2 regions of the Herbiconiux liangxiaofengii genome follow, and region 1 is predicted to be linked to the other one. Evidence: predicted binding sites of a transcription regulator. Region 1 holds the regulator's gene; the other holds the start of a gene.
What was found. Region 1 encodes HrcA, which represses chaperone genes, less so after heat shock. Its sites were predicted from a motif close to TTNGCACTCGNNNNNNNCGAGTGCNAA; they were not measured.
Positions count from the first base shown of each region.

Region 2: groES (co-chaperone GroES) is a predicted target of HrcA. The motif match lies at 2,997-3,023, and genes of this name have one in related genera.

Region 1 is NZ_JBHFHD010000006.1:345,776-353,099, reverse strand. Features, by position in the region: gene ACEXOR_RS05425 (PhoH family protein) at 1-874, opposite strand, end outside; gene ACEXOR_RS05420 (histidine triad nucleotide-binding protein) at 951-1,295, opposite strand; gene ACEXOR_RS05415 (16S rRNA (uracil(1498)-N(3))-methyltransferase) at 1,362-2,111, opposite strand; gene dnaJ (molecular chaperone DnaJ) at 2,119-3,231, opposite strand; gene hrcA (heat-inducible transcriptional repressor HrcA) at 3,310-4,344, opposite strand; gene ACEXOR_RS05400 (DUF4870 domain-containing protein) at 4,534-5,073, shown strand; gene ACEXOR_RS05395 (putative endonuclease domain-containing protein) at 5,140-6,114, opposite strand; gene hemW (radical SAM family heme chaperone HemW) at 6,244-7,324, opposite strand, start outside.
Region 2 is NZ_JBHFHD010000005.1:201,135-208,458, forward strand. Features, by position in the region: gene tsaD (tRNA (adenosine(37)-N6)-threonylcarbamoyltransferase complex transferase subunit TsaD) at 1-715, shown strand, start outside; gene ACEXOR_RS03330 (DUF4190 domain-containing protein) at 792-1,076, shown strand; gene ACEXOR_RS03335 (DUF4190 domain-containing protein) at 1,193-1,723, shown strand; gene ACEXOR_RS03340 (THUMP-like domain-containing protein) at 1,779-2,966, opposite strand; gene groES (co-chaperone GroES) at 3,106-3,402, shown strand; gene rarD (EamA family transporter RarD) at 3,535-4,476, shown strand; gene ACEXOR_RS03355 (ABC transporter substrate-binding protein) at 4,687-6,045, shown strand; gene ACEXOR_RS03360 (ABC transporter ATP-binding protein) at 6,179-7,003, opposite strand; gene ACEXOR_RS03365 (ABC transporter ATP-binding protein) at 7,000-7,324, opposite strand, start outside.

The DNA.
Region 1 (7,324 bases):
GGCCCACCAGGGTGTGCCGCACCACGTCGGCGCTGGTGAGCGTGGCGAAGTGGATGTCGTCGATGCGGTCGAGGATGCGGCTCACGACCTGCAGGCCGCTCGTGCCCACGGGCAGGTCGACCTGGGTGATGTCGCCCGTGACCACCATCTTCGAGCCGAAGCCCAGGCGGGTGAGGAACATCTTCATCTGCTCGGGAGTGGTGTTCTGCGCCTCGTCGAGCACGATGAAGGAGTTGTTCAGGGTGCGGCCGCGCATGTAGGCCAGCGGCGCCACCTCGATGGTGCCCATGGCGAGCAGCTTCGGCACGACCTCCGGGTCCATCATCTCGTTCAGCGCGTCGTAGAGCGGGCGCAGATACGGGTCGATCTTGTCGGTGAGCGTGCCGGGCAGATAGCCGAGCCGCTCCCCCGCCTCGACGGCCGGACGGGTGAGGATGATGCGCTCGACCTCTTTGCGCTGCAGCGCCTGCACGGCCTTCGCCATGGCGAGGTAGGTCTTGCCGGTGCCGGCAGGACCGATGCCGAACACGACCGTGTTCTCGTCGATCGAGTCGACGTACTCCTTCTGGCCCAGCGTCTTCGGGCGCACGCTCTTGCCGCGGGCGGTGACGATCGCCTGGCTGAGCAGTTCGGCCGGGCTCGAGCCACGGTCGCTCTCGAGGATGCGCGCCGACGACGACACCTCGGTGGGCGTGAGGTCGTGGCCCTGACGCACCATCAGCAGCAGCTCCTCGACGAGTCGGCGGGCCGCCTCGACCTGGGTGGCGTCGCCCGAGAGGGTGATGTCGTTGCCGCGCACCAGCACCGAGACCAGAGGGAACTGGCGCTCCACGGTGGTGAGCAGGCGGTCTTGCGGGCCGAGCAGTCGCACCATCTCGATGCCGTCGACGTGCAGCTTCGCCTCGCCGAGAGGGCCGGAGGCCGGGGAAGCAGGGTTCGTGGGGGTCAAATTACTCTTTCAGCCCGCCCGCGAGAACGTGGGCGTGCACATGGAAGACGGTCTGGCCGGCGTTCTCACCGGTGTTGAACACGAGACGGAACTCGCCGTCGGCGCGCTCCTCGGCGATCGACCTCGCCACCTCGACCACCTCGGCCAGAAGGCCGGGGTCGCCCGCGGCGAGCTCCACCACGTCGCGGTACCGCTCGGTCTTGGGCACCACCAGCACGTGCACGGGAGCCTTCGGCGCGACATCGTCGAACGCGATCACCCGATCGGTCTCGCGCACGATGCTCGCCGGGATCTCGCGCGCGATGATGCGGGAGAAGATCGACGGCGACGGGGATTCGGTGGTCATGGCTCCATTGTAGGTTCGACCACCGTCGGTGAGGAGGGCGGGACGACGGGCCGTGAGCGGGTTTCGCTACCAGCGTCCGAGCAGCACGTTCAGCACCGCCACGGCGGCGGGGCCGGCGGTGGAGGTGCGGAGCACCTCGTCGCCGAGCCGCACCACCTCGGCACCGGCCTCGCTCAGCTGCTCGAGCTCGCGGGGCGAGATGCCACCCTCCGGGCCCACCACGAGCAGGACGCCCCGGGTGTCGTCGGCATCGAACCGCAACGAGCTCAGCCGCACCTCGGCACTCGGCTCGAGCACGACGATGCGGCAGCCGCCGGCCACCCCGTCGCGGATGAGCTCGGTCACCTCGACCAGGTCGTCGACGTGGGGCACGAACGGCCGGATGGACTGCTTCGCCGCCTCGCGCACGATGGCGGCCCACCGGTCCCGGCCCTTGACCGCCTTCGGGCCCACCCAGCGCGACACCGAGCGCTCGGCCTGCCACGGCACGACGCCCGACACCCCGAGCTCGGTGGCCGACTGCACCGCGAGCTCGTCGCGGTCGCCCTTCGCGAGCGCCTGCACCAGCACGATACGGGGAGACGGTTCCGGATGCCGCTGCACGCGCTCCACGGCGAGCTCGAGCTCCTTGGCCTCCGCCCGCACCACCACGCCCTGCACGACCAGGCCCCGCCCGTCGCCGATCGCGGTGTGCTCGCCGACGCGCATCCGATTCACCGTCGCGGCATGCCGCGCCTCGTCGCCCGTGATGGTGACCACGTCGCCGATCTCGTGCGGCACCACCGACAGTTCCTCGAGCAGGAAGAGGGAGCTCATCGTCGGCTCAGACGTTCAGGAAGCGGTCGCGGAGCTTCGCGAACAGCCCCTGCTGGAACTGCCCCAGCGAGGGCTCCGGATACTTGTGGGCGGCGGCGAGCTGCTTCATCAGCTCCTTCTGCTTGTGGTCGAGCTTCGTGGGGGTGACCACCTGGATGCCGACCCGCAGGTCGCCCCGGCCGTTGCCCCGCAGGTGCGTCACGCCCCGGCCCTTCACCGTGAGCACCTCGGCGCTCTGGATGCCGGGCTTGAGCTCGAGCTCGATGTCTCCGTCGAGCGCCTTGACCGTGGTGGTGGTGCCGAGCACCGCATCCCACATCTGCACCTCGAGGGTGCAGAGCAGATCGTCGTCGTTGCGCGAGAACACGTCGTGGTGACGCACCTTCATCTCGAGGTACACGTCGCCCTGCGGGCCGCCGGCGGGGCCGACCTCGCCCTGGCCGGGCAGCTGCAGGCGCAGCCCGGTGTCGACACCCGCGGGGATGTCGACCGGCAGGGTGCGGCGGGCGCGCACGCGGCCCTGACCCTGGCAGGTGGGGCACGGGTTCGGCATGACGGTGCCGTAGCCGCGGCAGGTGCCGCAGGGTGCGCTGGTCACGACGTTGCCGAGCAGCGACCGGACGGTGCGCTGGATCGACCCCGAGCCGTGGCAGATGTCGCACGTGACGGGAGCGGTTCCCGGCGCGCAGCACGACCCGGTGCAGGTCTCGCAGAGCACGGCGGTGTCGACCTCGATGTCGCGGTGCGTGCCGAAGATCACCTCGCCGAGGTCGACCTCCACGCGCAGCAAAGCATCCTGGCCCCGCTCGGCGCGCGACTTCGGGCCGCGGCTGCCGCCGCCCTGCCCGCCGAAGAAGGTCTCGAAGATGTCGCCGAAGCCGCCGAAGTTCTGTCCGCCTCCGCCACCGAAGCCCTGCTGCGGGCCACGGTCGTAGTCGCGGCGCTGGCCAGGGTCGCTCAGCACGTCGTAGGCGTGGGTGACCTGCTTGAACGTCTCCTGGGCCTCCGGGCTCGGGTTCACGTCGGGGTGCAGCTCGCGCGCGAGCCGGCGATAGGCCTTCTTGATCTCTTCGGGCGTCGCCTCACGCGAGACGCCCAGCACGTCGTAGTGGTCAGCCACCAGGGGCTTCTCCTTCGTTGTCGCTTCTGTCGCTTCGAATCGAAAAGATGAAAATCGGATGCCGCGGCCGGCCGCGGGTCAGCTCGCGCTGCCGGTCTCGCCCAGCGTGCGGGAGAGGTAGCGCGCCACCGCCCGCACCGCGGAGATGTTGCTGGAGTAGTCCATGCGGGTGGGGCCGAGAACCCCGAGCCGCGACACGGCGCTGCCGATGCCCGTGTAGCCGCTCGCGAGAATCGACGTCTCGCCCAGCCCGAACGATTCGTTCTCGCGGCCGATCGAGACCACGAGGCCGCGCTGGTCGGCCTCGAGCTCGCTGAACAGACGCAGCAGCACCACCTGCTCCTCCACCGCCTCGAGCACGGGGAGGATGCTGCCGTGGAAGTCGCCCTCGGTACGCACGAGGTTGGCCGCACCGGCGATGAGGAGTTTCTCCTGCCGGTTGGCGGAGACCTGCTCCTTCAGCGTGGCGGCCACCACGGATGCCGTCGCCGCCTGCGCGGCCGGGAAGCGGTCGGCCACCGCGTCGAGCACGCCCGCCGCCTCGATCAGCCCGCGGCCCCCCGCGGCCTCGTTGAAGCGCTGGCGCAACTGCCCGATCAACTCGTCGTCGACATCGCCCGGCACATCGACGATGCGCTGCTCCACGTGGCCGCTGTCGGTGATGATCACCGTCATGAGCTTGCGCGGTGCGAGCGCCACCACCTCGATGTGACGCACGCGCGCCTGCGAGCGCAGCGGGTACTGCACGAGCGCGACCTGATGGGTGAGCTGCGAGAGCAGCCGCACGGTGCGCGCGAGCACGTCGTCGACGTCGACCGAGGAGTCGAGGAAGGCCTCGATCGCGTGACGCTGGGCCGAGGTGAGCGGACGCATCTCGGAGAGATGGTCGACGAACAGGCGGTAGCCCTTGTCGGTGGGGATGCGACCGCTCGAGGTGTGCGGTGCCGCGATCAGCTCCTCCTCCTCCAGCAACGCCATGTCGTTGCGGATGGTGGCGGCGGAGACACCGAAGGAGTGGCGTTCGGCGATGCTCTTCGAGCCCACCGGCTCGCGGGAGGCCACGTAGTCCTGCACGATCACGCGGAGCACTTCGAGGCTGCGTTCGGAGACCATCGATCCACCTCACCTCTCGCTGCGCGTGCTCCGCAGGTTGGCACTCAACCTGCCTGAGTGCCAATCATATCGCGCCTGGGCTGAGGCGGGTTCGTGACACAGTGAGCGAAAATCATTGCTTGGGCTTACCCCTGCCGCTATCTTGGCTTGCGTACCACCCCCAGAACATCCGTCTGAAAGGCGCGAGACATGACCGACCCCAACGCAACGCCGAACGATCCGGCCTCAGGCCAGCCGACGCCGCCCTCGGGTCAGCCCACGCCGCCGCCCGGCTACCAGGCTCCCCCGCCCGGGTACCAGGCCCCGCCGCCCGGCTACCAGGCTCCGCCGCCCGGCTCGAACTACCAGCAGCCCGCTGGCTACCAGCAGCCCGTCGCCGGCGCACCGCTGTCGCAGGCCGACGACAAGCAGTGGGCGTTCCTCGCCCAGCTCGGCGGCATCCTCGGCTTCCTTCCGCCGCTGATCATCTGGCTGGTCTTCAAAGACCGCGGCCCCCTCACCAACCAGGAGGGCAAGGAGTCGCTGAACTTCCAGATCACGGTGGCGATCTTCGTGGTGGGCCTCTACATCGTCGGCACCATCACTGCCTTCATCTTCATCGGCTTCCTGTTCTACTTCCTCGCCTGGGCCGCTCAGATCGCAGGCGTCGTGTTCGCGATCGTCGCGGGCGTGAAGGTGAACGGCGGCGGCACCTACCGCTACCCCTTCAACTTCCGCTTCATCAAGTAACTCCGGCCTCGCCGAGTTTCACCGAAATGCCCCCTCAGAATTCCTGAGGGGGCATTTTGGCGTACCTCAACGGGGGCGCCAGCCCCGGGAGTACAGGGCGCGCTCCACCCGCGACACCTCAGCGGGAAGGGTGGCGAGGGCCTCCTTGCGGATGCGGACGACGAGCTGACCCGCGTGCTGGAACTCCTCGATACGCCGTTCGTCGCGAGCGTACTGCGAGTCGTCCAGACGGTGTTGCTCGCCGTCGTACTCGACGATCACCCTGAACCCGGGAAACTGCAGGTCGGCCCGGCCGATGAAGCGACCTCTTGCGTCGAACACAGGTTCGTTCAGCACCGGTTCGGGAAGGCGCCGCCGCGCGATCGCCAGGCGCACGAGCGTCTCGGGTCGCGACTCGGCGCCGTCGCGAAGCATCGGCAGCGCCACTCGCGCCGCTGCCACCCCGCGACGGCGGAATCCCGCGTGCACCCTGGCGGCCAGGCCGTCGACGTCGACGTAGGGGCGCCCGTCGGCCTGGGCGACGTGTCGCGGAGTCAGCACGAAGTGGTCTCCGGCCGCGACCAGGTCGTCGAGACCGCGGAACTCGCCGCTCGCCCGGTGACTGCTCACCAGGATGTCGGCCAGGTCGCACCAGGTACCCGCCGGGTCGGACACCGGAAAGCCATGCCGTTCGACCACTCGCACGGAGTCGGGATCGAGACGGTGCCCGACTACCCCGCGGCCGGCCGGAGCCCGGCGGGGAGCCAGGGTGGAGACGTGCAGGGCGGCATCCGTTCGCTCGAAGCGACTCGGCAGCGGGCACCCCCACAGCACGGCGGCCGTGGTGTGGGTGAAGAAGTCGCCTGGCCGCAGGCGCACGGCGTAGGCGCGGCACCGCTCGAGCACCGAGTCGACCGAGCCCTCGCGGGCCCGCACGCCGTGGAAGGGCCGCTCGAGGTCGGCCGCGAGCAGGCGCTTCGCGCCGAGCCCGGCGCCGCGCCCCTCGGCCACGCTGAACGGAACGGAGGCGAGCTCCGGCGGCAGTTCACTTCGACGACGCATCCGCACATGGTGCCCGAACCTGCCCGCGGGTGCAGAAGTTCTCCACAGCCCCCGCCGAGTTGCGCCAAATCGCCCCTTCGCGGCCCGCGAGGGGGCGATTTGGCACAACTCGGCGAGAGGGAGGGGGCCTCAGGTGAGGCGGCGCACCACGGCGTCGGCCAGGAGACGGCCCTTCAGGGTGAGGGTGAGCTCGCCCCCGAGGGCCGAGCGGCCGTCGACGAAGCCGTCGGCGATGAGCGAGGCCACCTCACGCCGGGGTTCCGGGGCGAGCGAGTCGACCCGCAGTGCTCCGCGCACCCGGGTGAGCAGCAGGATGCGCTCCAGCTCGTGCGTGGCCTCGTCGATGGTCTCGCGGCCCGCGGCCGGCGACTCCCCCGCCGCCATCCGCTGCGCGTACGCCGCCGGGTGCTTCACGTTCCACCACCGGGTGTCGCCCACGTAGCTGTGCGACCCGGGGCCGATGCCCCACCAGTCGTGCCCCACCCAGTAGCCGAGGTTGTGACGCGAGCGTGTGGCGGGGTCGGTGGAGAAGTTGCTCACCTCGTACCAGTCGTAGCCCGCGGAGGCGAGCACCGCATCCGCTCGCTCGTACATGTCGGCCTGCAGATCGTCCGAGGGCTGCGCCACGACGCCCGAGCGGATCTGGCGCGCGAGCTTCGTGCCGTCCTCGACGATCAGCGCGTAGGCCGAGACGTGGTCGGGTCGCTCCGCCACCACGGCGTCGAGCGACCGCTGCCAGTCGTCGAGGGTCTCGCCGGGCGTGCCGTAGATGAGGTCGAGGCTCACCTGCAGCCCCGCATCCTTCGCCCAGCGCACCACCTCGGGAACCCGCGCGGGGTCGTGGGTGCGCTCCAGCGTGGCCAGCACGCTCGGCACCGCCGACTGCATGCCGAAGCTCACCCGGGTGAAGCCCGCGTCGGCGAGCGTCTGCAGGTAGGCGGCGTCGACGGAGTCGGGATTGGCCTCGGTGGTGATCTCGGCATCGGGGGCGAAGCCCCAGGTGTCCCGCGCCGCCGACAGCATGCCGGCCAGCTGCTCGGCGGGCAGCAGCGTGGGGGTACCGCCGCCGAAGAAGACCGTCGACACCGGACGGGCCGCGTACCCCGAGGCCTCGAGCACCCGCGCTCCGAAGCCCATCTCGGCGATGGCCTGCTGCCAGTAATCGGCTTGCTTGACACCGCGCAGCTCGGTGGACGTGTACGTGTTGAAG
Region 2 (7,324 bases), on a different contig from region 1:
GGGCGCCGACGTGCTGACCGACGAACCGCTCGAATTCCCCACGATCGCGCTGCTCGTCTCCGGTGGGCACACCTCGCTCCTGCTCGTGCGCGACCTCACCGGAGACGTGGAACTGCTCGGCGAGACCATCGACGACGCTGCGGGCGAGGCCTTCGACAAGGTCGCGCGCATCCTGGGACTGCCCTACCCGGGAGGCCCGCAGATCGACCGGGCCGCAGTGGGCGGCGACCCCGCGGCCATCCGGTTCCCGCGCGGGTTGATGCTGCCGAAAGACCTCGAGAAGCACCGGTACGACTTCTCGTTCTCGGGACTGAAGACGGCGGTCGCCCGCTGGGTGGAGAAGACGACGGATGCCGGCGAGGAGGTGCCGGTTGCCGACGTGGCGGCGAGCTTCCGGGAGGCAGTGGTCGACGTGCTGCTGACGAAAGCGTTCCGCGCCTGCGCCGAGCTCGGGGTGCCGCGGCTGCTGCTCGGAGGCGGCGTGGTGGCGAACGCGCGGGTGCGGGAGGCGGCCGCCGAGCGGGCGGCGACGCAGGGCGTGACCCTGCGCATCCCGCCGTTGTCGCTGTGCACCGACAACGGCGCGATGATCGCGGCTCTCGGCGCCCAGCTGGTGGCCTCCGGTCATCGGCCGAGCGATCTCTCGTTCGGGGCCGACTCCACCCTTCCGGTCACGGAGATCCAGGTCGGGGAGCTGCCGGGTCGCGTCATCTGACGAGCTCGACGTTGACAGATACTCAGAGCCACGCCACGATGGGTGCCGATACTGTCAATCCGCACATCGGAGACCCATGACGAACTACAACCCCACCCCCGCCTATTCGGCCGCCCCCGTCGAGCAGAAGTACAACGTGCTGGCCATCGTCGCCTTCGTGATCTCGCTGCTCTCGTTCAACGTGATCGCGATCGTGCTGGGTGCCATCGCGCTCAACCAGATCAAGAAGACGGGGGAGAAGGGCCGCGGCCTGGCGCTCGCCGGCGTCATCATCGGCGCGGTCAGCATCGTGCTGTACATCGTGCTCTTCATCGTCATCTTCGCCGTCGCGGCAGGGCAGGGCACCGTCACCACCTACTGAGGCTCCGGCGCAGTCGGCATCGGGCCGGCTGCGCCTACTCTGTTGTTACAAGGCTTGTTTGCACAAGATCTGGCAGCTCCGATCGGGCCCTGCCATCGACACGAAAGGGTCAGTCCGTGAGCGACACCAACAACCTCAACCTCGACAAGGGCTCAGGCGAGCCGAGCGTTCCGCCCGTCACTCCGCCGGCCGCGGGCCAGCCGCAGTCTCCGGTCGGCGGGTACCAGTCCGCGCCGCCGCCCCCCGCGCCCGGCTACACGCAGAACCAGCCGCCCGCGGGCTACCCGTCGCAGCCGCCGGCTCCCGGCTACGGCCAGCAGCCCCAGCAGGGTTACCAGCAGCCGCAGCAGCAGCCTTACTACGGCGGCTACCAAGGCCCGGTCGCCCCGCCCATGAACACCCTGGCCATCATCACGATCATCCTGGCGTTCGTGTTCTCGGTGGCCGGCATCGTCACGGGCCACATATCGCTGAAGCAGATCGACCGCACCGGTGAGTCGGGCCGGGGGCTGGCGAAGGCGGGCCTCATCCTGTCGTACGTGTTCACCGGGCTCTGGGTGCTCGGCATCATCGCCTACGTGGTGTTCATCGTGCTGGCCATCGCGTTCGCCGGCACCGCCGCGTACGGGTCGTACAGCACGTACTAGCCGCCAGGGGGCACGAGTCGTTCCGGTTCGTGCCCGCCGGGCGAGGCCGCCGGCCTCAGCCCACCCGGTCGACCAGGAGCGCCTCGTGCGCCCCGCCGACCCGGGTGAGGATGAGGGTGGCGGCCTCGCTGCCTTTCAGTGCCAGCCGGGTGCGCAGCGCGGCCGGGTCGACGTCGGCGCCGCGCTTCTTGATCTCGAGCGTGCCGATGCGCCGCTCCCGCAGCGCTCGCTTCAGCGCGGTCTCGCTCGCCGGGAGCCGCTCCCGCACCCGGAACGCCGACGCGAACGGCGACTCGACGAGGCTGTCGCCGGTGAGGTAGGCGATGCCGGCCGAGAGCATGCCGGTGTCGAGGCGGGCCGCGAGGGCACCGATCAGCCGGGCGCGGATGACCGCGCCATCCGGTTCGTACACGTACTCGCCGAGCTCGCGCACCTCGGCGTCGGGGCTGTCGCCCACCGCCGTGAGCTCGGCCGAACCGTTCGGGCCCACCACCAGAGCCGAACGCCGGATACCGGGGCGGGCCAGTTCGCGCGACCACAGCCCCATCTCGACCAGCTGTCCGTCGACCGACACCCACTGGGCCTCGGCGGCGGCGGGGATGAGGTCGCGGTCGAACCCGGGGCCGAGCTTGACCCCCACGGGCAGCCGCTCGGCGAGGCCGAAGGCGAAGTCGATGGAGGGCGAGTAGTCGTCGGGCCGGGTGAGCCGGGAGGTCTCGCCGGTGCCGGCCGTACGGCGGGCCGGGTCGAGGTAGACGGCGTCGATGCCGTCGAGGGAGAATGTCTCGGCGTCGGCGTGCACCACCTCGGCATCGGGGAACGAGGCGAGGTTGTAGGCGGCGAGGGCGGCCGTGATCTCGTCGCGTTCCACGGCCACCACGGGGATGCCGAGGGCCGCGATGGCGAGGGCATCGGTGCCCAGGCCGCAGCCGAGGTCGGCCACGCGGGTGGCGCCGGCGTCGCGGAAGCGCCCGGCGTGCAGCGCGGCGACCTTCAGCCGGGTGGCCTGCTCGAGCCCGGCCTGGGAGTACAGCAGCCGGTCGGCGAACGCGCCGAACTTGCCGCGGGCCTTCTGGCGCAGGCGTGACTGGGTGAGGGCGGCCGCCACGAGCTCGGGGGAGTGGCCCGCCTTCCGGAGGGCGGCCACCTGCTGCACGGCGTTCTTGGCGGAGTACTCGGGCAGGGAGTCGACCAGTCGAAGGCCCTCGGCGGTCAGCAGCAGCGAGAGCTCGGCGGAATCCATCCGGCAACGCTATCAAGCGCCCTGCCATTGTTGGCACTCGCGTTGCGGGAGTGCCAACGAAGCCTCTAAACTCGATTTAGCACTCTCGTCGTGAGGGTGCTAACCAGACGTTTTGTAACTGAGAAAGAAGAGGTCAACCGTGTCGGTCTCCATCAAGCCGCTCGAGGATCGCATCGTCATCAAGCAGGTCGAAGCTGAGCAGACCACTGCTTCCGGTCTCGTCATTCCTGACACCGCCAAGGAGAAGCCCCAGGAGGGCGAGGTCGTCGCGGTGGGCCCCGGCCGCATCGACGACAACGGCAACCGCATCCCGCTCGACGTCGCCGTCGGCGACAAGGTCATCTACTCCAAGTACGGCGGAACCGAGGTGAAGTACGGCGGAGAAGACCTGCTCGTGCTCTCGGCCCGCGACGTGCTCGCCGTGGTCGTTCGCTGACGCGATCTTCTCGGCGTCGAATCCTCCGCGCTGACTTACGGCGCTGAATCTCGGCGCGTGAACCCCGGGTGGCCTGGCCGCCCGGGGTTTCGTCGTCTCAAGGCGGTCCGCCCGCGGCGGTAGGCTGCTCCGGTGCCCGACCGTCTCTCGCCCTCCCAGCCCCACGGCTCCGCGTCGGAGCGGTTCCGTTCTGGCATCCTCTACGCGGTCGGCGCCTATATCTTGTGGGGGGTCTTCCCGCTCTATTTCCTGCTGATGCAGCCGGCCGGGGCGTTCGAGATCGTGGCCTGGCGCATCCTGTTCTCGCTCGTCTTCTGCGCGCTGCTGCTCACCGTCACCCGGGGGTGGCGGGCGCTCGGCGCCATCGCCCGCCAACCGCGACTGCTGCTGCTGATGGGCCTCGCCGGTGTGCTCATCTACGTGAACTGGCAGACGTACATCCTCGGCACGCTCTCCGGGCAGGTCGTCGAGACGTCGCTGGGCTACTTCATCAACCCGATCGTCACGGTGCTGCTCAGTGTGCTCGTGCTGCGCGAGCGACTCCGGATGCTGCAGTGGGTCGCGATCGCCATCAGCGCCGTCGCCGTGCTGGTGCTGGCCATCGGGCACGGCACGGTGCCGTGGCTCGCCCTCGTCCTGGCCGGCTCCTTCGGTACCTACGGCCTGGTGAAGAAGCATGTCGGGCCTCGCATCGACGCCGTGAGCGGGCTGTCGCTGGAGACCGCATGGCTCACACCGGTGGCGGTGGTGCAGCTCGTCGTCATCTCGGTGCTGCCCGGCGGCATCGTGTTCGGCACGGTGAGCCCACTGCACACGGGATTGATGCTGTTCGCCGGTGTGGCCACGGCGGTGCCGCTGCTGATGTTCGCGTCGGCCACGCGACGGCTGCCACTGGCCTACGTGGGCTTCATCCAGTTCGTCGCGCCCATCCTGCAGTTCGCCATCGGGGTGTTCGTGCTGCACGAGCCGATGCCGCCCGAGCGGTGGGCGGGCTTCGCGGTGGTGTGGGTGGCGGTCGTCGTGCTCATCGTCGACATGGCCCGAGGAGCCCGTTCCGCGCGCCCCGGCGCGTGATCGTCGCCGTCCTGTCGAGTTGGAGTCGGCGTAGGCACCCGGAAATCGGGCCTGAGAGCGCTCCCCAGGTCACTGCGAGGTAACGATTGGCCCGTGTTACACGGCTGTAACACGGGCGTATTGTTCCTGAGTCCTCCACGCCATAGCGTGAATGCACGGCCGATTCTTCGAGTCTGCCGAGAAACTGCACACATTCACATAAGGAGCACCATGAGCGTATTTGCGAAGGCTACGGCCTCGCGCTCGAAGCCCCTCTCGATCGTTGCCGGCATCGCCGCGTTCAGCGCCACGGCACTGCTGCTGGCCTCGTGCGCATCGACGCCTGCGAGCGACGGCGGAGAGACCACCGCTGCGGCAGCCCTCTGCGGGCCCGACGCAGCGACCGCGGCAGCCGACATCACGCCGGCCGCGCCCGAAGCGGCGCAGTCCCGCGCGACGACCCTGAAGCTCGGCTCGATCCTGCCGACCACCGGTTCGCTCGCCTACCTCGGCCCGCCCGAGATCGCCGGTGTCGACCTCGCCATCGACGAGATCAACGCGTCCGCCTCGGGCGTCCTCGGCGGCAACGCCGAGGTCATCCACCGCGACTCGGGTGACACCACCACCGACATCGCCACCCAGTCGGCTACCGACCTGCTCAGCCAGGGCGTCGCAGGCATCGTCGGCGCTGCATCGTCGGGTGTGTCGTTCACCTTCATCGACCAGGTGACCGGTGCGCAGGTCGTCCAGGTGTCGCCGGCCAACACCTCGCCCGACTTCTCCACCTACGCCGATGGCGGGTACTACTTCCGTACCGCTCCCTCCGACGTGCTGCAGGGCCGTGTGCTCGGCAACCTGATGGTGGGCGACGGCGCCACGAACATCGGCATCATCTACCTCAACGACGCGTACGGCTCGGGCCTGACCGAGAACGTCACCAAGTCGGTCGAGGCCGCCGGTGGAACCATCGTGGCCTCCGAGGCCTTCAACGAGGGTGACAGCCAGTTCAGCGCTCAGATCGACGCCGTCGTGGCCGAAGACCCCGACGCCATCGCGCTGATCGCCTTCGACCAGACCAAGGTCATCATCCCCGAGCTCGTGGGCACCAAGGGCTTCGACGGCAGCAAGGTGTACTTCGTCGACGGCAACCTGGCCGACTACTCGGCCGACTTCGACAAGGGCACGCTGAACTGCGCCAAGGGCACGCTGCCCGGCGTTCTGGCTGACGACTCGTTCAAGGCCAAGCTGCTCGGTGTGAACCCCGACCTGAAGGACTTCAGCTACGGCGCGGAGTCGTACGACGCAGTCAACCTGATGGCCCTCGCGGCTGTCGCGGGCGGCTCCGCCACCGGTCCGGTCATCCAGGCGAACATGAAGGCCGTCTCGGAGGGTGGCACCAAGTGCACCAGCTTCTCCGAGTGTGCCGACCTGCTGGCTGCGGGCACCGACATCGACTACGACGGAGTCTCCGGACCCATCACGTTCGATGACAACGGCGACCCGACCGAGGCGTACATCGGTATCTACCAGTACGGTTCCGACAACACCTACGCGCCGCTGAACGTCGAGTTCGGCTCGCTCGCGGAGTAGTCTCCACCGCACGCTCAAGGCCCGGCCCCTCCTCGGAGGGTGCCGGGCCTTCTGCGTTGCGCCGCCTCCGGCGGACGGGGCGCATGCGAAAGGCCCGGACCCCCTGAGGGATCCGGGCCTTTCAGAAGCGCGGCTAGTGGCCCTGGTCGGCGGCCAGGGTGCCCAGGTAGAGCTCGATGACCTTCGGGTCCTTCATGAGCTCACGGCCGGTGCCCGTGTAGGCGTCCCGGCCCTGGTCGAGCACGTAGGCGCGATCGCAGATCTGCAGGCAGCGGCGGGCGTTCTGCTCCACCATGATGACGGAGACGCCGGCGCGGTTGATCTGGTGCACGCGCATGAACGTCTCGTCCTGCCGCACGGGCGACAGGCCCGCCGAGGGCTCGTCGAGCAGCAGCACCGAGGGCTCCATCATCAGTGCGCGGCCCATCGCCACCATCTGGCGTTCACCACCCGAGAGCGAGCCGGCGCGCTGCTTGCGGCGCTTGCCGAGCTCGGGGAAGAGCGTGGTGACGAAGTCGAACCGTTCCGAGAAGATCGTCGGGTTCTGGAACAGACCCATCTCGAGGTTCTCCTCGATGGTGAGGCTGGGGAACACGTTGTTGTTCTGCGGCACCATGCCGACGCCCTTGGAGACGAGCTTGTTGGCTTTGAGGCCCGTGATGTCCTCGCCCTTCAGCACCACCCGGCCACCACGGATCTTGATCTGGCCGAAGATGGCCTTCAGCACCGTGGACTTGCCGGCGCCGTTCGGGCCGATGATGCCGATCAGCTCGCCCGGGAAGGCCTCGATCGTGCAGCCGTTCAGGATGTTCACGCCCGGCAGGTAGCCGCCCACGAGGTCTTCGGTGCGCAGCACCGCCTCGCCGCGGTCGGTCGGGGCCGCGGTACGTGCCGCGGCGCGCTCGGCCGCGAGTTCGTTGGTCTCCTCGTTGATCTCGTTCGGGTTCAGGTCGCTCATCGCTTCGTCTCCTCGGCTCCGGTCGCGGGCGGGGTCGCGTCGCCGTAACCCGCCGCAGCGGCCTCGGGATGCGCCTCGTGCGCCTTGCGCTCGGCCTCGATCACCGGGTTCGGGCCGTCTTCCATCAGGTCACCCAGGTCGGTGTCGTGGTGGGCGCCGAGGTAGGCGTCGATCACGGCCGGGTCTTTCATCACGGACTCGGGCGGCCCCTCGGCCACCACGCGGCCCTCGGCCATCACCACCACCCAGTCGGAGATGTGCATGACCATGTGCATGTCGTGCTCGACGAAGAGCACCGTGGTGCCGTCGGCCTTGAGGTTC